Regions from separate parts of the Halopseudomonas salina genome, predicted to be linked through region 1. Evidence: predicted binding sites of a transcription regulator. Region 1 holds the regulator's gene; each other region holds the start of a gene.
What was found. The regulator FliA, encoded in region 1, starts transcription of late flagellar genes. The targets are predictions, from matches to a motif close to CTAAAGTTTNNNNNNNNNNNGCCGNTAA.

Region 1 (6,899 bases):
CGCGACCATGCCGACTAACTGCGGCGCGCGTAACGCTTGAGCAGGCTGGGGATATCCAGAATCAGCGCAATACGACCGTCACCGGTAATGGTCGCGCCGGACATGCCGGCAGTGCCCTGCAGCATGCGTCCCAGCGGCTTGATCACCACTTCTTCCTGACCGACCAGTTGATCGACCACGAAGCCGACACGCTGCGTACCCACCGAGACGATAACCACGCTGGCGGCGGAACGGTCTGAAGTATCCTCGACACCCGGCATCAGCCAGCGCTTGAGAAAGAACAGCGGCAGGGCCTTGTCACGGACGATGATGACCTCCTGTCCGTCCACCACGTTGGTGCGCGACAGGTCCAGATTATAGATCTCGTTCACGCTGACCAGCGGCAGAGCAAAGGCCTGATCGTTCAGCATCACCATCAGGGTCGGCATGATCGCCAGGGTCAGGGGCACCTTGATCGCAATCACCGTACCCTGGCCCTTGGTGGAAGTGATGCCAATGGTGCCGTTGAGCTGGGAGATCTTGGTCTTGACCACATCCATACCGACACCGCGGCCGGATACGTCGGAAATTTCGGTCTTGGTCGAGAAACCGGGTGCCAGAATCAGATCGAAGCATTCGCTCTGGGTCAGACGATCGGCAACCTCCTTGTCCATCATGCCCTTCTCGACTGCCTTGGCGCGCAACACTTCGGCGTCCATACCACGGCCATCGTCGGTAATCGTCAGCAGGATGTGATCGCCTTCCTGTTCGGCGGCCAGCACTACCTTGCCGGTACGCGGCTTGCCCGCGGCTTCCCGTTCGGCGGGCAGCTCGATACCGTGGTCGACCGAGTTGCGCACCAGGTGCACCAGGGGGTCGGCCAGAGCCTCGACCAGATTCTTGTCCAGATCGGTCTCTTCACCGATCATGTCCAGGTTGATTTCCTTTTTCAGGCTACGCGCCAGATCCCGGACCACGCGTGGGAAGCGGCCAAACACCTTCTTGATCGGCTGCATCCGCGTCTTCATTACCGACGACTGCAGATCAGCGGTAACCACATCAAGATTGCCGACTGCCTTGTTGAGCTCCTCATCGCCGCTGCTCACGCCCAGGCGCACCAGGCGGTTACGCACCAGCACCAGCTCGCCGACCATATTCATGATCTCATCAAGACGGGCGGTATCGACCCTCACCGTGGTTTCGACGGCGGGGTTATCGGAGGCAGCCCCGGCCTTGTCCTTGGGTACCGGCGGGATAGAAGGTGGTGTTGGCGGTGCAGTGTCGGTGGCGGCCGCTGATACGGGACTGGCCGCCTTCGCAACGGGCTTGGCTGCTTTTTTTGCGTCAGCCGCCGGTTTGGCGGGAGCAGAAGCCGGCTGCGGGTCAATCACTGTCGGCGGTTTACCATTCCCATGCAACTGGTCAAGCAGCGCTTCGAATTCGTCATCGGTTATGTGATCTGACGCTTCGGGCTCCGGTGCGGATGTGGCAGCGGGACTGGAGGCGGCCGCAAGACCCGGGGCTGCACCCTTGCCATGGAGTTCATCCAGCAGCGCTTCAAATTCGTCGTCGTTGATTTCGTCACTCGTCGGTGCGGGTGCAGACGGCGGCGCGGCGGCAACGGCGGCGGTGGCGGCTGTTGTTGCGCCTTTGCCATGCAACTGATCGAGCAGCGCTTCGAATTCGTCATCGGTGATTTCGTCACCCGTGCCGGAAGCCGGAATGGCTGCGACTGCGTCAGTCTGTGCAACGGCACCGGATGGCTGTGCATCTGCGGACGGACCATGCAGCGCATCGAGCAACTGCTCAAACTCATCGTCGGTAATATCGCCCTCGGCTACTGTCGCTTCCGGCGCCTGGACGGCCTGCGGTTCAGGTGTCGCCGGACTGGCTTCGGTGGGCAGTGGGTCGCTTGCGGGCTCGTCAGCAGCTGGCGTTGCCAGTCGTGCAAGGGCCTCGAGCAGGGCTGGATCGGCGGGCGTTGGCGGGGTGCGCTCGCGCACTTCGTCAAACATGGTGTTGACGCTGTCCAATGCCTGGAGGACGACGTCCATCAGCTCGGAATCAACCTTTCGCTCGCCCTTGCGCAGGATATCGAAGACGTTCTCGGCGATGTGACAGCAGCCTACCAGCGCGTCGAGCTGAAGAAATCCGGCGCCACCCTTGACGGTATGAAAGCCGCGGAAGATAGCATTGAGCAAGTTGGTATCGTCGGGACGATTTTCCAGCTCGATAAGCTGTTCGGACAACAATTCCAGAATCTCTCCGGCCTCAACCAGAAAGTCCTGGAGGATCTCTTCATCCGCATCAAAGCTCATGCATCCACTCCCGGGTAGCGCTTGTTATTAGAAGCCCAGGCTGGACAGAAGGTCATCGACTTCATCCTGCCCTGAGACAACATCTTCTCTTTTATCGGCATGAATCTGCGGACCTTCACCCTTGGGTGACACTTTTTTTGCTTCGGGGGTGGCTTTCTGATGCTCTATGCCGGCAAAACGATCCACCTGACCGGCCATGCGTACCAGATCCAGCAAGCTTTCCTCGACGTCATGCACCAGAGTAATCACCCGCTTGATCACCTGACCGGTGAGGTCCTGATAATCCTGAGCCATGACAATCTCATTCAACTGACCGCTGACCTGGGTGGCTGAGCTTTCGGTTTTCTCCAGAAAGTCACCCATGCGCTTGTACAGGTCGCGGAATTCGCCGGCGGCCATTTCGCGTCGCTGCAGACGTTCCCAGTCGGTGCGCAGTGCAGCGGCTTCCTGGCCCAGATTGGCAACGATAGGCGCACTGGCGTCAACCAGATCCATGGTGCGGTTGGCCGCCTTGTCGGTGAGTGTCACGACATAGTCCAACCGATCCGAGGCATCCGAGATACGCGTGGCTTCAACATCATCACCCAGCGCCTGGCTGGTATCGAGCTGAAAGTTGACGATGGCGTTGTGCAGCGCACGCGTCAGCAGCCCCACTTCATGATAGAGACCGCGGTCGCGTGCCTGATTGATCGCGTGAATGACCAGTATGGCTTCGCCGAACTGCCCTTTCTCCAAGAGATCGACCAACTGCCGCGCATTGTCCTTCAGGGAATGTTCGTATTCCTGAGCGGTAGCCTGGCCGGTGTCCTTACTTAACGCCATAACCTGTACCCCGGTTGTTATTTAGCCTGAACGCGCTCGAAGATCTTCTCGATCTTTTCCTTGAGTGCCTGAGCGGTAAACGGCTTGACAACGTAACCGTTCACACCGGCCTGGGCGGCCTCGATGATCTGATCGCGTTTGGCTTCAGCGGTAACCATCAACACCGGGAGATGCTTGAGGCGTTCGTCAGCTCGTACTGCACGTAGCAGATCGATGCCGCTCATGCCGGGCATGTTCCAGTCGGTAACCAGAAAGTCAAAATTACCGCTTTGCAGCATTGGCAGCGCGGAGGTGCCATCATCGGCTTCCGCCGTGTTGGTGAACCCCAGGTCGCGCAACAAATTCTTGATGATGCGCCTCATCGTTGAAAAATCATCAACGATGAGAATTTTCATATTCTTGTCCAAGTCGACCTCCGTACACACCAGGAAGAGTGCGTTGTCACACTCCGTTAAGCTACTGGCCAAACAAGCCTTTCACGTTTTATTGACGCCAGTGTAACCGGAGTGGCCCAATCGTGCTGCCTCCGCTGACATTAGTTCGTCTTCGTACCTGTTACTGCCAGGCGATATTCTCGTTCTGTGGGCATTGTCCGGATGTTGACCACAAAATCAATCATTTCGCCATCCGCCCAGCCTGGCGCGCAGCCGCGCTGCGCACTGACTGTGTAACTGACTGACGCGCGACTCACTGACACCAAGCACTGCGCCTATTTCCTTGAGGTTCAGCTCTTCGTCGTAATATAGCGACAGCAGCAGACGCTCACGCTCGGGCAGGGTGTCAATTGCTTCCACCAGAGCCTGGCGAAAACGCTGGTCCTCCAGCCCGCCAAAGGGCTCTTCGTCGCCGTGTGCGTCGGCCCGGGTTCCGGATTCGAGCAGGTCATCGAAGCTGAACAGCTTGCTGCCGGCTGTATCATTGAGGATCGAATAATATTCCTCAAGACTCATTTCCAGCTCTGCAGCTATCTCCTGATCCTTGGCATCACGTCCCAGCCGCGACTCGACGGCGCGCACTGCATCACTGACCATGCGAGTATTGCGGTGTACCGAACGTGGCGCCCAGTCACCCTTGCGTACCTCATCGAGCATGGCCCCACGAATACGGATACCGGCATAGGTCTCGAAGCTGGCGCCCTTGGAATTGTCAAACTTGCGAGAGGCTTCGAGCAAGCCGATCATGCCGGCCTGTATAAGATCATCAACCTGGACGCTGGCCGGCAGGCGGCCCAGCAGATGGTAGGCAATACGCTTGACCAGAGGAGCGAACTGTTCGACCAGACGATCCTGGGAACCCGCGGAACCCTGTGCGCGTGTATACATGCTCACCCCACCTGCCGTTAAGGTCATAGGCCTGTTCCGGTCTGTTGCACCAGGCGCTCGACAAAAAATTCAAGGTGGCCGCGTGGATTGGCCGGTAATGGCCAGGCGTTCACCTTCTGTGCGATCCCGCGGATCGCCAGCGATGCCTTGCTACGCGGGAAAGCATCATATACCGCGCGCTGTTTCTGCACCGCCTTGCGTACGTTTTCATCGTAGGGTACCGCGCCAACATACTGCAGGGCCACATCCAGAAACCGATCGGTGACCTTGGTCAGCTTGCTGAACACCAGACGACCTTCCTGGGGAGTGTGAACCATGTTGGCCAACACGCGAAAGCGCGTCATGCCGTGGTCACGATTAAGCAGTTTGATCAGCGCATAGGCGTCGGTAATCGAGGTGGGCTCATCGCAGACAACCACCAGAACTTCCTGGGAGGCGCGTACGAAGCTCACAACCGAATCGCCGATTCCGGCGGCGGTGTCGACAATCAGCACATCGATATTGTCACCGATTTCACTGAACGCCTGAATCAGACCCGCATGCTGCTGGGGATTGAGGTTGACCATGCTGGCAGCGCCGGAAGCGGCTGGAACGATGCGGATCCCCCCGGGGCCGTTGAGCAGCACATCGCGCAGCTCGCAGGTTCCTTCCAGCACGTCAGCCAGCGTCGCCTTGGCCTTGAGTCCGAGCAGAACGTCGACGTTGGCCAGACCAAGGTCAGCATCAAGCAGGACGACACGCCGCCCCAAATCGGCAAGTGCGAGGCCGAGATTGACTGACACGTTGGTCTTGCCTATGCCGCCCTTGCCGCCGGTGACCGCAATAACCTGAACCGGATGTTTGCTGCCCATCTGCGTTGATTACCTTCTTATAAGTTCGGTTAGCTTGCCCGCTGGGTGTGTAGTATACCGGCAAACACATCTGCCATGGCCTGATCTGCCGGCGCCTCGTTGCCCGCCAGACTGACCGCGCGGCTGACCAGCTGATGCCCCACTGCCTTGGCAATATCATCCGGTATGCGCTGGCCATCTGCCAGATAGGCTACCGGTAAACCCTGTTGCATGGCCAGACCCAATGCTTCTCCGAGAGTGGCTGCCTCGTCGACCTTGGTCAACACGCAACCGCTGAGGCCACAGACCTTGTAGGTGTGATAAGCAGCCTTGAGCACCTGATACTGACTGGTTGCTGCCAGCACCAGCAACTTGCTGACACGATGGCCCAGTGCCGCCAGTTGATTGAGCTGGCCGTGAAGATGCGGGTCCTGGGCCTGAAGGCCGGCGCTGTCGACCAGCACCAGGCGCTTGCCGGAGAATTCCTGAAGCACATCGGCCAGGCTGTTTTGCTCGTCAACCACGCGCACCGGCACATTGAGAATACGCCCAAGGGTACGCAATTGCTCGTGGGCACCAATGCGATAGGTATCCATGGTGACCAGAGCCACATGCTGGCTGCCATGCTTGAGCACATAGCGTGCGGCAAGCTTGCCCAGGGTGGTGGTCTTGCCGGCGCCGGTGGGACCGACCAATGCAACAATGCCGCCCTGATCAACCAGCTCTTCGCGCATGACCGGGATGCTGTGGGCCAGGTGCGCCAGCAGCATCCGCCAGGCCTGGCGCGTATTGGTTTCGTTAGCTACCAGTTGCAGCAGCTTCTGGCTCAATTCGGCTGGCAGGCCCAGTTGGGTAAGACGCCGCCAGAGGCTGGCCTGTTGTGGGCGCTGCTGATTGACCTGACCCCAGGCCATGCTACCCAACTGCGCTTCGAGCATTTCGCGCAGACCGGCAATTTCATCGCGCATGGCGCTCAGGCCGGAGCTGCTTTCGGGTTCGGAGTGAGTCTGCTGCCGAGTGGGTGCTGCCTGGGCGCGGGGCGCCTCGGGGACCGGGTCGGCGATTTCGTTATTCAGTCTGTCGAGCAGCTCGCGGGCAACAGGCGAGCCATCGCGCACTGCCTGGCGCATGGTCTCGCCAAACAACTGCCGATTGACGCTGGGCTGCTCGGTCGAACGGTCGCCGGCCTCAAGCTGAGCCCGGGCGCTGACGATGCGCTCCTGGGTTTTCTTGAGCTCCTGGCTCAGGCCTGGGGTGGGCGGAGTCAGGCGTGGCGCTTCGTAGTCCACCGCGGCGGTCAGTTCCACGCCGCCAACAACCCGGCGGTTGCCGATAATCGAGGCGTCGGCACCCAGCTCCTCGCGGACCAGCTTCATCGCCTGGCGCATATCGGCAGCAAAGAACCTTTTTACTTTCATGGCTGACCCACCCTTCTATTCGTATGTATTAGCTTTGGCCGACCGTAGCAACGATGGTGACCTGCTTGCTGTCCGGTATTTCCTGGTAGGACAGCACATGGGCTCCGGGGGCTGCGTAGCGAACAAACTTGGCCATCATGCCGCGAACCGGTCCCGCTACCAGCAATATCGCCGGCTTGCCCTGCACTTCCTGCCGCTGTACCGCATCGG
Region 2 (6,899 bases), 150 kb from region 1:
GATGCATTGATGAATCACGGTCAAAGACCGGAAGTCGGCGTAGTGGGTGCGCGTACGGTGAATTCGGAAGGTCTGGTTACGCACGCGGGCCTCGTGCTCGGACTGGAAGGCCCCGCTGCCGGCATGTTTCTGGGTGAGTCACTGGATGCTACAGGATACATGCAGCGTCTACAGGTAGATCAGAACATCAGCGCTGTGGCTGACAGCTGCCTGTTGGTGCGCAAGTCGCTATATGTTGACGTGGGCGGCATGGATGCCAAGCACTTTGCTGATCAGGGGAGCGATGTCGATCTCTGCCTGCGTATTACTGATAGCGGACATATGCTGGTCTGGACGCCTAGAGCTACCTTGCTTCATAGCGCTGAAAAAAAGGCTATGCCAGTTGCGGTCGAAGATGCGCTTTTCGCTCGCTGGTTGCCTCGTTTAGCGCGGGACCCTGCTTATAACCCCAACTTCTCGCTAGCCAAGCCGGGCGGCTTCAAGCTGGCTGATCCGCAGATATCCTGGCGACCTCTGAATGTCTTTCGTCCGGTACCTGTCATCTTGGCGCATCCTGCTGATGAAACCGGGTGTGGGCAGTATCGGGTCATTCAACCTTTTAGCGCGTTGAAGACAGCTGGTTTGATTGATGGTGCCCTTTCTCGCGGGCTGATGCATGTCACTGATCTTGAACGCTACGATCCGGATGTGGTGGTTCTGCAGCGACAAATAAGCAACGAACGGCTTGAGGCGATGCGGCGGATGCGTGCATTTTCCAGGGCCTTCAAAGTCTATGAGCTGGACGACTATTTGCCGAATCTACCGCTTAAAAGTGTGCATAGAAGTCACATGCCCAAGGATATTGTCAAATCCTTGCGGCGTGGCTTGTCTTTTGTCAATCGTTTTGTCGTTTCCACAGACGCCATCGCCGAAGCTTTTGGCGACTTCCATTCGGATATACGTGTCAGGCAGAACACGCTCGATCCGCTACTGTGGAGGGGGAGTTTACCCGTCAGCTACAGGCGTACCGCCAAAAAGCCGCGTGTGGGGTGGGCAGGTGGGGCGAGTCACACGGGTGATCTGGAAATGATTGAGGATGTAGTCAAAGCGCTTTCTGACGAGGTGGAATGGGTGTTCTTCGGGATGTGCCCTGACAAATTAAGGCCCTATATCCATGAGTATCATCCTGGTGTTCCGATCGCACAGTATCCGGCGGCGTTGGCGCGGCTAAATCTAGACCTGGCTCTTGCCCCGGTAGAACAGAACTTGTTCAACGAATGCAAAAGTAACCTAAGGCTTCTGGAATACGGCGCATGCGGCTATCCGGTGATATGTAGCGAACTGCGCTGTTATGAAGGCGACTTGCCGGTTACACGGGTCAAAAATCGCTACAAGGACTGGGTCGAGGCAATACGGATGCATCTTGCAGACCTTGACGCCAGTGAGGCCATGGGCGACGCCCTTCGAGATGCGGTGACTAGCCAATGGATGCTTGAAGGGGCGAATCTCGATCTTTGGCGTAAGGCGTGGTTGCCGGAATGATCTTCCAGTTGCCGAGTTAAAGAATGTCCGAATGTGGACGATAAGAGGGTAGGGCTGGTTGGTATCTCGGCCTCGCCACATTAGGTGCAGGCGGGTTGACAAAGATTTTTTTCAAAACCCCTAAAGCTTTGGTGAGTGGCGTCGATACAGTACTTGAATGCGAACTCAATGGGTGCCTGGGCAAAGCCGGCCCTGAGATCGCTGCTCAGGCAAACATAACCAAGTTTACGAGGTACTTACCATGGCTCTTACAGTCAACACAAACGTAGCTTCACTCAACGCCCAGCGTAACTTGGGTGCATCTTCCAACAACCTGCAGACTTCCCTGCAGCGTTTGTCTTCCGGTTCGCAGATCAACAGCGCCAAGGACGACGCGGCTGGCCTGCAGATCGCCAACCGTCTGACCAGCCAGATCAATGGTCTCGGTGTTGCTACCAAGAACGCCAACAACGGCATCTCGATCGCTCAGACTGCCGAAGGCGCTCTGCAGGAATCCACCAACATCCTGCAGCGTATGCGTGATCTGTCCCTGCAGTCGGCAAACGGCTCCAACAGCGACACCGAGCGTGACGCCTTGAATTCTGAAGTGACCGAGTTGAAGAAAGAGTTGGACCGGATTTCCAACACCACTGCATTCGGTGGCAAGAAGCTGTTTGATGGCAGCTTCGGAACCGAAACCTTCCAGGTTGGTAGTGCTGCGAACGAAGCGATCAGTCTCAAGCTGGACGAGGTTAGCACCAAGGAATTGAAATCCGATTCCATCAGCAGCGGTACCATTGCTACACAAGCCGCAGCAACGGCTAGCGGTGCGGTTGCTGTAAGCTTCACTGTGGAGCAGGGCAGTGCAGACGGTACTGATCGCGTATTTACCATCAGCGCTGAATATGCCTCCGGCGCCACCGCTGCCGAGCAGACCCAGCTGCTGGCAACAGTTATCAACGATGCCAACATGGGTGTAGGTGCGTTCGTCAACGACGCTGGTGGAATTGACGTCATCACTGATGCTGATCTTGGTACTGCCAACAAGGGTGAGCTGTCGATCGCATTCGCTACTGACACCACTGCTGCTGCTGCCGAAACGGCCGCCAGCGGTGGGACTGCAGTGGCGCTGGCCGATGTTACATCTAATAACTCTGTGAAAGATATCGACATCACGTCTGCCAAAGGTGCTCAGGAAGCCGTCTACATCATCGACGCCGCCCTGCAGTCCATCGATAGCCAGCGTGCGGACCTGGGTGCTGCCCAGAACCGCTTCCAGTCGACTATCAGCAACCTGCAGAACGTGTCCGAGAATGCTTCTTCCGCTCGCGGCCGGATTCAGGATACCGACTTCGCTGCTGAAACTGCGAAGCTGACCAAGAACCAGATCCTCCAGCAGGCTGGTACTTCAATCCTGGCCCAGGCCAACCAGCTGCCCCAGGCCGTCCTCAGCCTCTTGGGCTAAGGTCGAATAGGAGCTAGACTGCGGGGGGAGGGCTGAAAGCCTTCCCTCCGCTTTTTCCTTTGCGAGGTAAGCACCATGGAAATGGGCGTTCTCAAACCGTTTGAAGTAACTAGCACTGCACGCGCCGGTGTTTCGGTTGAGGCGGGTAGTGTCGGCAGGGCTGCCGGCAAGCAAACGGATGTTGCATCAGCAATCAGCTCGAACAAAACGGATGAGGCTACTCGCTCATCTTTGACAGATCAGCCCGTCGAAGCAGACCGTGAAGCAATAGATGCGGCCGTTTCTGACATGCAGAATTTCGTCCAGTCGGTCCAGCGTGACATCAACTTCAACGTGGATGACAGCAGCGGCCGGGTGGTAATCAATGTAACCGAGGCTACCAGTGGCGAAGTGATTCGCCAGATTCCCTCGGAAGAAGCGTTGCGACTCTCGGAGAGCCTTTCCGAAATTCGCAGCTTGCTGTTTAAAGCAGAAGCCTGAGGGCTTGCTGCTGGCCGGTTCTACTGGCACATAACTTGCCTGCATTACCGGGACATTCTATTCGGTACGCAGACCGCCAAAAAACGGTCGTAGGGGCAGGCTTATGGCTATTCAAGGTTTTACAGGTGTTGGTTCCGGTCTCGATATCAATAATATCGTCAAGGCAATGGTGAATGCGGAAAGCGCTCCCAAAACCGCTCAACTGAATCGTCTGGAGCGGGACACCACGGCCAAGTTCTCCGGGCTTGGACAATTTCGGAGTGCGATTTCCGACTTCCAGAGTGCGATCAAGGATCTCAACGATCCCGCCCTGTTCGAGAAACGTAGTGCCACCTCCGCCAAGCAGGACATCTTTACCGCCAAGGCAGATGGAACGGCAACCGCAGGCAACTTCAGCGTCCAGGTCTTCAATCTGGCGCAGACCAGCAAATTGTCCCTGCAGGGGTTGGATAACGCCACTGACCCCGTTGGTACCGGTACACTCACTATTTCTGTGGGTGGAGAAGCTCTCGATATTTCCATCGGTGAAAACGACAGCAGTCTTGCCGGGATCCGCGATGCGATCAATGCGGCCGGAAAAAACAGCGGCCTGTCCGCCACGATCGTAAGCGACCCCAGCGGTGCAGGCGGAGCACGTCTGGTACTGAGTTCGGACAAGGCGGGTAACGGTAACGATATCAGCGTCAGCTCCAGCAGTACTACCGGCAACCTAGGTCAGTTGGACTTCACCCCCCCAGATCCGACCCTGATTGATTACGAACCTGCAGCGTACGACCCGGCAAATCCCCGTGCGGCCCGTGTGATCAGCTACGCCCGGGACGCCAATCTGGCAATTGATGGCATCCCTCTCTCGAGTGCCAGCAATACTGTTGAAGACGCTATTGCGGGGGTCACGCTGACCCTTAAGTCTGCGCAATCCGCAGAGGACTTGCAGAACGCCAGCACTATAAGTCTGGGTGTTGCCGAGGATCGGGCGGGCGTCAAGGGATCGCTGAAGAAATTTGTCGATGCCTACAACAAGATGATGGGTACGATCGGCAGCCTGACAAAGGTAACTTCGGTAGGTGGTGATGACGGAGAGCCATTGGCTGCAGCCCTTGTTGGTGATGCTTCGGTGCGGTCATTTTCCTCTGCTATTCGAAATGAGCTCGGTTCTACCCAGGGCGGAACCAATGGCCTTCGCCTGCTCGCCGACCTGGGAATTTCCACCCAGCGCGATGGCACGTTGAAAATCGATGATCAGAGAATGGATACGGTACTTGAGGAAAACTTCGAGGAGCTGAGCGGGTTCCTCACTGGCGACTCAGGTATCCTTTCGAGACTGGAAGCCAAGACTGACCCTTACACCCAGGGTGGTGGCATTCTCGAGTCGCGCACCAAGGCACTGCAAAATACGCTTTCCAGCGTGGATGGTCAGCGTGAACAACTGACACGCCGCATCGACAAGCTTGAAGCGCAGCTATTTTCCCAGTTCAACGCCATGGATGCCTTGGTGGCTCAGCTCTCGGGCACCAGCGACTATCTAAGCGGTGCACTCAGTAATCTCCCAGGCGTTGTCAGACAGGATAGACGTTAATGAAAAGCCCAATCGATACCTATAAAAAAGTCAGCATTTCCCAGGAAGTGTCGCAATATCGCGCGGTACAACTGCTGCTCAACGGCGCGATTGAACGCGTCAAGCTGGCTCGCCACGCCCAGGCGACGGGTAACCCCGAACGCCGTGGTGTCGCTGTAAGCAGCACCCTCAGTATCATTGGTGCGCTGCAGGCGGCGCTAGACAAGGATCTGGGTGGCGAGATCGCCGAAAACCTGGATGCCCTGTATGACTATATGACCCGTAAGCTCGCGGGTGTCGCGTTGGATGATACGCCGCGTAGCCTGGACGAGGTGCAGGGTCTGCTCGAAGAAATCAAAGACGGTTGGGATGCGATCGAACCGAATTTGCACGCTGAACAGGAAACACCCCCCGCTTGACGGATACGGGCGCATTGCGCTCGTTTTTGTTGAGACACTCCCGCTGTGTTTTTTGCATTTTGCCCCTCAAGTTTTCCCGGGATCGCCGATACAGAGGTATGTGTTCTTCACCTCAGGATATCGCCATGAATGCTTACGCAGCGATGAAGCAGTACCAGACAGTCAATGTTAACGCCCAGGTCAGCGAAGCTGCCCCACATCGGCTGATCCAGATGTTGCTGGAAGGCGGTTTGCAGCGTATTGCTCAGGCTCGGGGCGCCATGCAGTTTGGCAACATCCCCCTTAAAGGCGAATTGATCGGCAAAAGTATGGGCATCGTCTCCGGTCTGCGCGACGCACTGGACCTGGAGAAAGGCGGCGAAGTGGCGGCCAATCTGGATAGCCTTTATGCTTACATGCTGCAGCGCCTGAGTATGGCCAACCTGCACAATGATCCGGCCATGCTGGATGAAGTCGCGGCGTTGCTGCGGGACGTGAAAGAAGGCTGGGATGGCATTGCCCAACACTGAGGAAAGCATCATGACGGTTGCGGTCAAGCAATTGGAAGATACCCATCGCGCGCTGGTCGAGGCGGTGCATGCCGGTGACTGGCAGCAGGTCAGTAGCCTTGATGGTGTGTGTCGGGAACTTGTCGCCCAGGCCATGGCCCAGGAAGACCGCGACGATCAGGCCTTGGCAGATGCCTTGGACAATCTTTTGACTACCTATCGGGAAGTTGTGGCGCTATGCCAGGCAGTGCAGGGCAAGCTTGCCGAAGAGCTTCAGGATCTTCAGCGCAGCAAGCAGGGTGCCAAGGTCTACCAGATGTTCGGCTGAGGGCTGTGCCATAAAACTGCGCCAACTATTTGACTCGCACGTTAAATCTGACTACCTTTAACCAGAGATTATAAGTGTGGCACTACGCTATCAAAGCGCAGTGCCCTATAACGTGTGTTTACAGGACGCCCACCCCGCCTATGTTGCCCAACAGCCATATTTTGCTGATCGATGATGCGCCCAATGGTCGCCAGGACCTGAGCGTGATTCTCGCCTTTCTGGGTGAAGAGGTTGTTCTGGCCACCTCTGCCGGTTGGCAAAAGGAAGTGGAAAAACAGGACACCAGCGCGGGTACCTTCAAATGCGTGATCCTTGGTCATTGCGAACAGACCACAGGAGTTCAGGGTCTGATCGGCCAGTTGGATAAGTGGGATGAAAATCTCCCGGTTATTCTGCAGGACGTCGAGCAGGCTGCTCACTGGCCTGAGCATCTGCGCCAACGGTTGCTGGCGGTCTTGTCGCCACCACTGGGCTATAACCAGTTGCTTGATGCCTTGCATCGCGCCCAGGTATACCGCGAGGTGTTCGACGAACGTAGTCGTCAGCGTCAGCGCGAACCAAACCTGTTTCGCAGTCTGGTAGGCACCAGCCGCAGCATCCAGTCTGTACGGCAGATGATGCAGCAAGTTGCCGACACCGAGGCGACCGTGCTGATACTCGGTGA
Region 3 (6,899 bases), on a different contig from region 1:
AAGCGTGTTGATATAGTCCATGCGGCAGAGCAACTCATTCAGGTATCGTATCCGTCTTCACTATATAGGCTGATGCCGTTTGTGGGTGGAGGATTTGCTGTAATCTCAGTCAATTGCGAGCGGGGGGAAGGTGTGATGGATGCGGAATTCTGGCGAGAACGCTGGCAGCTCGGAGAAATCGGATTTCATAAGTCGCGGGCGAATCCATTGATGATGCGCTGGTGGCCCATGCTGAATCTGAGTCAGGGAGCGAGTGTACTGGTCCCGCTGTGCGGGAAAAGCCTCGACATGCTGTGGTTGCGCGACCAGGGTTTGGCGGTGGTTGGCGCCGAATTATCGCGGTTGGCCCTGGATAGCTTTATTGCGGAACACCAGCTCCCATGTGAATGGCTTGTGTGCGATGGCTTTGATGTGGCCAAAGGCGATGGGCTGACGCTTTATTGTGGCGATTTTTTTGCACTTGGGGTCGAGCAACTCCACAGCGTGAGTGCGGTATATGACCGTGCGGCCCTCATTGCCTTACCGCCACCGATGCGCCAGCGTTACGTTGCGCACCTGCGCGAATACCTCGAAGGTGGCTGGAAGATGCTGCTGATCACGCTTGACTATTGCCAGTCAGAACGCGCCGGTCCGCCGTTCAGCGTGCCGGATGCGGAGGTCAGGACGCTTTTTTCCGGTTGCTCGGTGTCGGTTCTGCATGAGGTCGACGTGCTCGGCGATCATCCTGTATTTCGCGACCAGGGCTTGACCAGCCTGATCGAGCGGGTCTACCTCATCGAAGAAAAGTGACCCGATGGCCACGGTGAGCGGCTCCTGCGGGCCGCTATCACGGGCGCTCGGGAGATTGGTAATATCAGGTCTGTTTCCTGCCCGGAGTTATCATGGCGGCCGCCCTTGCCTTGTTGTTCAAGCTTTTTCCGCTTTACATAACCGTTGGGCTTGGCTGGCTTGCAGGCCGGTTTCTCCAGGCGAGTGGTAGCCACATTGCCGGGATCATGCTGTACATTGTCACACCGTCGGTCGTGTTTTCGGGCGTGATGAATGCGCCTTTGTCAGCCAGCGTCATCATGCTTCCATTCCTGGTGTTCGGCTTTTGTACCTTCCTTGGCGTGGCTCATCTAATCGTCGCCCGTGGCTGGCTGAATAATGCCAGTGCCAACCTCATTCCACTGTCGGTGGGTACCGGTAACACAGGGTACTTTGGCATCCCCGTCGCGTTGTTGATATTCGGCGAGGAGGGTCTGGGTATCTATATAGTGTGTCTGCTGGGCACAACGCTGTATGAGAACTCAGTAGGCTTCTACCTGGCAGCGCGCGGACGTTTTGGTATTCGTGACTGTCTGCTGAAGGTCGCGCGTCTGCCTTCCATTTACGCCTTCTGTCTTGCCGTGATGCTGAATCTTGCTGACCTGAGTATTCCAGGGGTACTTGTACCCCTGTTCGATAATCTCCGGGGCGCCTACAGCATCCTTGGCATGATGATTATTGGTATGAGTATTCTGAGTTTTCGGGGTCTGGCAGGCGATTTGCGTTTTACCGCCCTGGCATTTTTTGGCAAATTCATTTCCTGGCCTCTGCTGGCTCTGGGGTTCTGGGGTATCGATAGCCTGTGGCTGCACATTTACGACGCTGCTGTGTACAAGGCGGTGTTTCTTATCTCCATCACACCGATTGCCGCCAATACGGTGGTAATAGCTACTCTGCTCGATACCGAGCCCCAGCAGGTGGCAGGAACGACGCTCTTGAGTACTGTATTTGCGCTGATCTACATACCCGTAATGGTCTCCCTTGTAATGTCATCGCTATGACAGCATTTTGCCTCCATGCATCCTGCCTGACAAAAATTGACCAGGTCATGCAAAATGCAATGAGGATCGGGATCGAAAAATTGTAAAATATTGATTTTATTGAATTTAAATATATTTAATTACTGGCATGACCTCTGCAACTCTCCCTGTATAGGCGATAGCGTCGCCATCAGCACTAGAGCTCATCACTCTGATTGATATTGGGAGGAATTTCAGAATGAAAGGTCGAGACGTTGCTTTTTTCGTCAGTATCCAGGGGATGCTGCTCGGTGCGGCATTCCTGCTCTCTACGGGTGAGGCGGACATTAATACCTCTGCACGCCAGGCGCCCCAGCAGGTCGAGATGCGCAGTTGGGTCGACGACAATCCCAGCTCTCGGGCAGTTGCGCGGCAAATGAACATGCGCACAACAGCGACTATCGAAAAGCCAGGAGAACCTGATGCTGTCGCGGTGGCGCTGGAGCGTGCAAGTCAACAACGCAGTTGGGTATTTTAGCAATTCCGGCTGGTTGTTCGCTCGTCGTGTATAGGCGACCTCGCATTACCCGTAAAGTTCATAATGATCCTGGTGCCCTGTGGTGTTCTACGCATGCAGAATGCACGACGGGGCGGCTTCCCCCTCATCTGGATTGTTCAGGCGCGGGGCGGGCTGAGACATAATTCAGCATGCACAGTCGCAAAATTTCCTCATGTTGTTCGATAAACGGCCGATATGGCAGCTAATATGTCAGTAAGAACTTCTTTCTGACAAAAAGGCGCCTTTTGCGATCGAGCCAAGGCCGCGAACCATATGAGGAAACAATAATGGCTTCTTTTCGTAATCTGGGTTTCCGCTGGAAGTTAACTCTTCCAATGGTACTGCTGGCCGGCCTTTTCTGTTTGCTGGGCGCCGTAGCCTTTATCGGCACCAATGATTTGTCCTCGCGCATGGAGCGTTTCTCCAGCGGCTTGTTGCCTCAGGCAACCAATCTCCTTGAAGCTGATCGGGACATGTACCAAGCGCTGGTTGCCGAGCGGTCACTTGTGCAGGGGGTGGCGCGCGTGGAGCGCGATAAGCTCGTGTCCGAACACGCAGATAACCTGCAGCAGGCGCTGGATCGGGTCAAGGTATCCACCTCGCTGGCGGTTTCTCCAGAGAGTAAGGCCTTGGGCCAGCAGTTTGTGCAGGTTTTCGGCGACTGGAAACGGGTCAGCCTGGAAGTGGTACGGCTGTCGCAGAGCGAAGCATTCCAGGACAAGGGCGAAGCTAATCAGCTCAGTTATGGTCAGTCTGCCGAGTTGTTTGGCCGGGCCCGCGATCTGATCGATCAGATGACTCAAGTTGTGGACGCCGAGGCTGCCACTGAATTAACGGACGCAGCAAGCTTTACGGCAGCCAATGCACGCAATCTGGCTCTGGTAGTCATTCTCGGACTCGTTATCTGTGTGCTGACCATTGCCTTTTTACCTGGTCTGATCGTCCGCCCGATCCAGGACATCCTTGCTCGTATCCGGGATATTGCCGGCGGTGGTGGCGATCTGACCAAGCGAGTTGAGGTCAGCTCGGCCGATGAAGTGGGGCAGCTTGGTGCGAGCTTCAATGAGTTCCTCGGTCAATTGCAGATGCTCATTCGCGAAGTTGCTGAATCGACACTCCTGGTGGCTTCAGCGTCAGAGCAGATGAGCGCCATAGCCGCCAACCAGGATCAGTTGGTGACAGACCAGCACCTGGCTATCGATCAGGTGAGTACAGCGGCAACCGAAATGACCGCAGCTATTCATGAAGTGGCTGATAACGCACACAGTACGGCCGAAGCTGCGCGTCAGGCGGACCAGCAGGGGAAAGCGACATCCGAAGTTGTTGGCCAGACCATGAATGCCCTGCGGCGCTTGGCCAAGGATGTGGCGGAAGCGGCAGGCGTCATAAACCGGCTTGAGCAGGACAGTGACAAGATAGGTGGCGTGCTGAGTGTCATTCAGGCGATTGCCGAGCAAACCAATTTGCTGGCACTTAACGCAGCAATCGAAGCTGCTCGTGCCGGCGAGCAAGGTCGAGGCTTTGCCGTGGTAGCCGACGAGGTGAGGACCCTGGCCGCGCGCACACAGGACTCCACCCGGGACATTCAGGAGATGATCCAGAGCCTGCAAGCTGGTAGTTCGCAGGCAGTGACTGTCATGCAGCGGGGTGCCACGCTGGCTGCAGAAAGTGTCGAGCAGGCAGAAGGCGCAGAGAGGTCGCTTAGCGAGACGGCACAGTCAGTGGTGCGAATCAACGACATGGCCGCACAGATCGCTTCGGCCTGTGAGGAACAGACTCAGACCACTGAAGAAATTGCCCGTAATATCAGTGGGATCCGGGATCTTTCTGATCAGGCGGCACAAAATTCCAGCGAGAGCCGTCAAGCCAGTGAGTCCATGGCGAGGCTTGCGGCCGGCTTGCAGCAACAGGTAGGGCGTTTCAGAACCTGAAATGGTACCTGGTCCGAAAAAAAGGCGTTGTGAGGCGCCCAACAATGGGTTGTAAGTTGTTGGCAAGCCGTTACAATAGCGCGGCCTGTCCAGTACAGGTTCGTTATGGTGACCCTGCCGGTCCCCTCGCAATGATTCGCCGTTAACCTGGTCAGGCCCGGAAGGGAGCAGCCACAGCGGTTACATCGTGTGCCGGGGTGTGGCTGGTAGGGTCGCCACCCATGACGACCTACCCTATTCAGTAACACCAAGCCTCACCGCATATCTCGCAAAGTCAGCCTGCTTTGGTTACAGTACCCGCTTGTCTTTCAGATCCTACCGGACAGCACACATCCAATGAGTTATCAGGTACTTGCCCGCAAATGGCGTCCGCGCCTGTTCCGTGAAATGGTCGGCCAGACCCACGTGCTCCAGGCGTTGATTAATGCGCTCGACCACGACCGGCTGCACCATGCCTACCTCTTCACTGGCACCCGGGGGGTAGGAAAAACGACGATCGCGCGTATTCTGGCCAAATGCCTGAACTGTGAGACCGGAGTTAGCTCCGAACCCTGCGGAATCTGTTCGGCCTGCCGGGAGATAGATGAGGGACGCTTTGTCGATCTGATTGAAGTGGACGCGGCCAGTCGCACCAAGGTCGAAGATACCCGCGAGCTTCTGGATAACGTGCAGTACGCGCCGTCACGGGGCCGGTACAAGGTCTATCTGATCGACGAAGTGCACATGCTTTCCAGTCACAGTTTCAATGCGCTGCTGAAAACCCTGGAGGAGCCCCCGGAACACGTCAAGTTTCTACTCGCGACCACTGACCCGCAAAAATTGCCTGTCACCATCCTCTCGCGCTGCCTGCAATTCTCGTTGAAAAATATGCAGCCCGAAAAAATCGTTGATCACCTGCGTCACGTTCTTGGTGAAGAGCTGATCCGCTTTGACGAAGAATCCTTGTGGTTGCTCGGGCGGGCGGCCGACGGCTCCATGCGTGATGCATTGAGCCTGACTGATCAGGCAATTGCGTTTGGCAATGGCGCATTACAGGTCAGTGACGTACGCAGCATGCTCGGGACCATTGATCACGGTCAGGTATTTGGCTTGCTTGATGCGCTGGCTGCGGGCGACGCTCAGGCCTTGTTGATTGCTGTGGGCGAGTTGGCGGAGCAGGGTGCCGATTTTTCTGGCGTGTTGAGTGAGCTGCTGTCGGTCTTGCAACGCGTGGCTATTGCTCAGGTGCTACCACAGGCGGTGGATAACAGTCTGGGTGACCAGGAGAGGGTGATTGACCTTGCCGGTAGGGTGAGTGCCGAGGACGTGCAGTTGTTTTACCAACTGGGTTTGCATGGTCGCCGGGATCTGCCCCTGGCCCCCGAACCGCGCGGCGGCTTCGAGATGGCCATGCTTCGGATGCTTGCCTTCAGGCCCGGCAGCGTTGAACAGGACGCCGTAGTCGCTTCACCTGAAGCTCCGCCGGGAAAGCCGGCGGGACTCAGCCAGGCCACGGCTGAATCCGGGACTCCCAGGCCAACTTCGGAAGCCACCCCACAGGAAGGTGTTTCTTCAGAAGCTGGAATGGCTGTGAGCAGCTCGGTGGATCTTGCATCCGAGGCAGTCGTGCTGCAAAGGTCAGATGCCCAGCCCGCTGGGCGGCCAGCCCCGGAGCACGGGGCGTCTTCAGCGGTCTCCAATGACCTTGGCTCGAATGTGGCTGCTGCGCCTTCCGATCACGCTTCAGGGTCCGAACTGCCATCAACTGATGTGTCCGACGTTAGCAATGATTCCTGGCGTCAGCCCAGTTCCGGCCAGCCCATGAAAACCTCCACGCCCGTTAAGCCACCCCAAGACGAGCCCCCTGCGGAATGGTTGCAGGCCACGGCTGTGACTGATCGTGATTCTGATGACCGCGATGACGAAGAGGAAGACAGCCTCGAACTGAGTCAATACCCCGGTGACTGGCAATCCGCTGAAGCGGTAGTTGCAGCGACTACAGTCGAAGCAGACAATCTGGATGCCAGCTCAGCAGCCGGTGATCTACCGCCGGCCACCGGACTGGCCGCCCAATGGTTGGACATATTTTTGCAGTTGGGACTCAGCGGCCTGACGCAAAGTATTGCGGCCCATTGCCAGCTCGTGGATCGTAGTGACAGTGTTTGGTTACTGCATCTGGATCCCGGTCACAGCGCCCTCTATAACGAGAATCATCGCTTGCGTCTGCAGCAGGCGTTGGTGGAGCATATTGGTGTGCCGGTGGATCTGGAGGTGCGCGTTGCTGCTCCCGACCAGGAGACTCCTGCCGTGGCTGCAGCCCGCCGCAAGCGCAAGCGCCAAGAGCAGGCGGAGGCGAGCATTCAGCAGGATCCGCTGGTGTTGGGTCTCATGCGCGAATTTGCGGCACAGATCTGTGAAGGTAGTATCCGCCCCATTGATACGACGACCCATTGAATGAGGATAACAGCATGATGAAAGGTGGCATGGCCGGGCTTATGAAGCAGGCGCAGGAAATGCAGGAGAAAATGGCCAGGATGCAGGAAGAGTTGGCTAACGCGGAAGTTACCGGCCAGTCCGGTGCGGGCCTGGTATCGGTAGTCATGACCGGGCGCCACGATGTCAAACGGTTATCCATCGATGACAGCCTGATGAGCGAAGAAAAGG

Region 2: IEV54_RS08935 (flagellin) is a predicted target of FliA. The motif match lies at 1,642-1,669, and genes of this name have one in related genera.
Region 3: IEV54_RS02240 (methyl-accepting chemotaxis protein) is a predicted target of FliA. The motif match lies at 2,495-2,522, and genes of this name have one in related genera.

What each region holds. Positions count from the first base shown of each region.
Region 1 covers NZ_BMFF01000003.1:178,161-185,059, forward strand. The annotation lists gene IEV54_RS08205 (chemotaxis protein CheA) at 15-2,297, opposite strand; gene IEV54_RS08210 (protein phosphatase CheZ) at 2,325-3,119, opposite strand; gene IEV54_RS08215 (chemotaxis response regulator CheY) at 3,137-3,514, opposite strand; gene IEV54_RS08220 (RNA polymerase sigma factor FliA) at 3,731-4,468, opposite strand; gene fleN (flagellar synthesis regulator FleN) at 4,465-5,292, opposite strand; gene flhF (flagellar biosynthesis GTPase FlhF) at 5,322-6,689, opposite strand; gene flhA (flagellar biosynthesis protein FlhA) at 6,718-6,899, opposite strand, start outside.
Region 2 covers NZ_BMFF01000003.1:329,188-336,086, reverse strand. The annotation lists gene IEV54_RS08940 (glycosyltransferase) at 1-1,521, shown strand, start outside; gene IEV54_RS08935 (flagellin) at 1,763-2,965, shown strand; gene IEV54_RS08930 (flagellar protein FlaG) at 3,041-3,445, shown strand; gene fliD (flagellar filament capping protein FliD) at 3,549-5,021, shown strand; gene fliS (flagellar export chaperone FliS) at 5,021-5,419, shown strand; gene fliS (flagellar export chaperone FliS) at 5,545-5,928, shown strand; gene fliT (flagellar protein FliT) at 5,909-6,235, shown strand; gene IEV54_RS08905 (sigma-54 dependent transcriptional regulator) at 6,376-6,899, shown strand, end outside.
Region 3 covers NZ_BMFF01000001.1:446,069-452,967, forward strand. The annotation lists gene IEV54_RS02220 (potassium/proton antiporter) at 1-21, opposite strand, end outside; gene IEV54_RS02225 (thiopurine S-methyltransferase) at 136-789, shown strand; gene IEV54_RS02230 (AEC family transporter) at 882-1,808, shown strand; gene IEV54_RS02235 (hypothetical protein) at 2,026-2,304, shown strand; gene IEV54_RS02240 (methyl-accepting chemotaxis protein) at 2,613-4,256, shown strand; RNA gene ffs (signal recognition particle sRNA small type) at 4,372-4,468, shown strand; gene dnaX (DNA polymerase III subunit gamma/tau) at 4,593-6,689, shown strand; gene IEV54_RS02255 (YbaB/EbfC family nucleoid-associated protein) at 6,704-6,899, shown strand, end outside.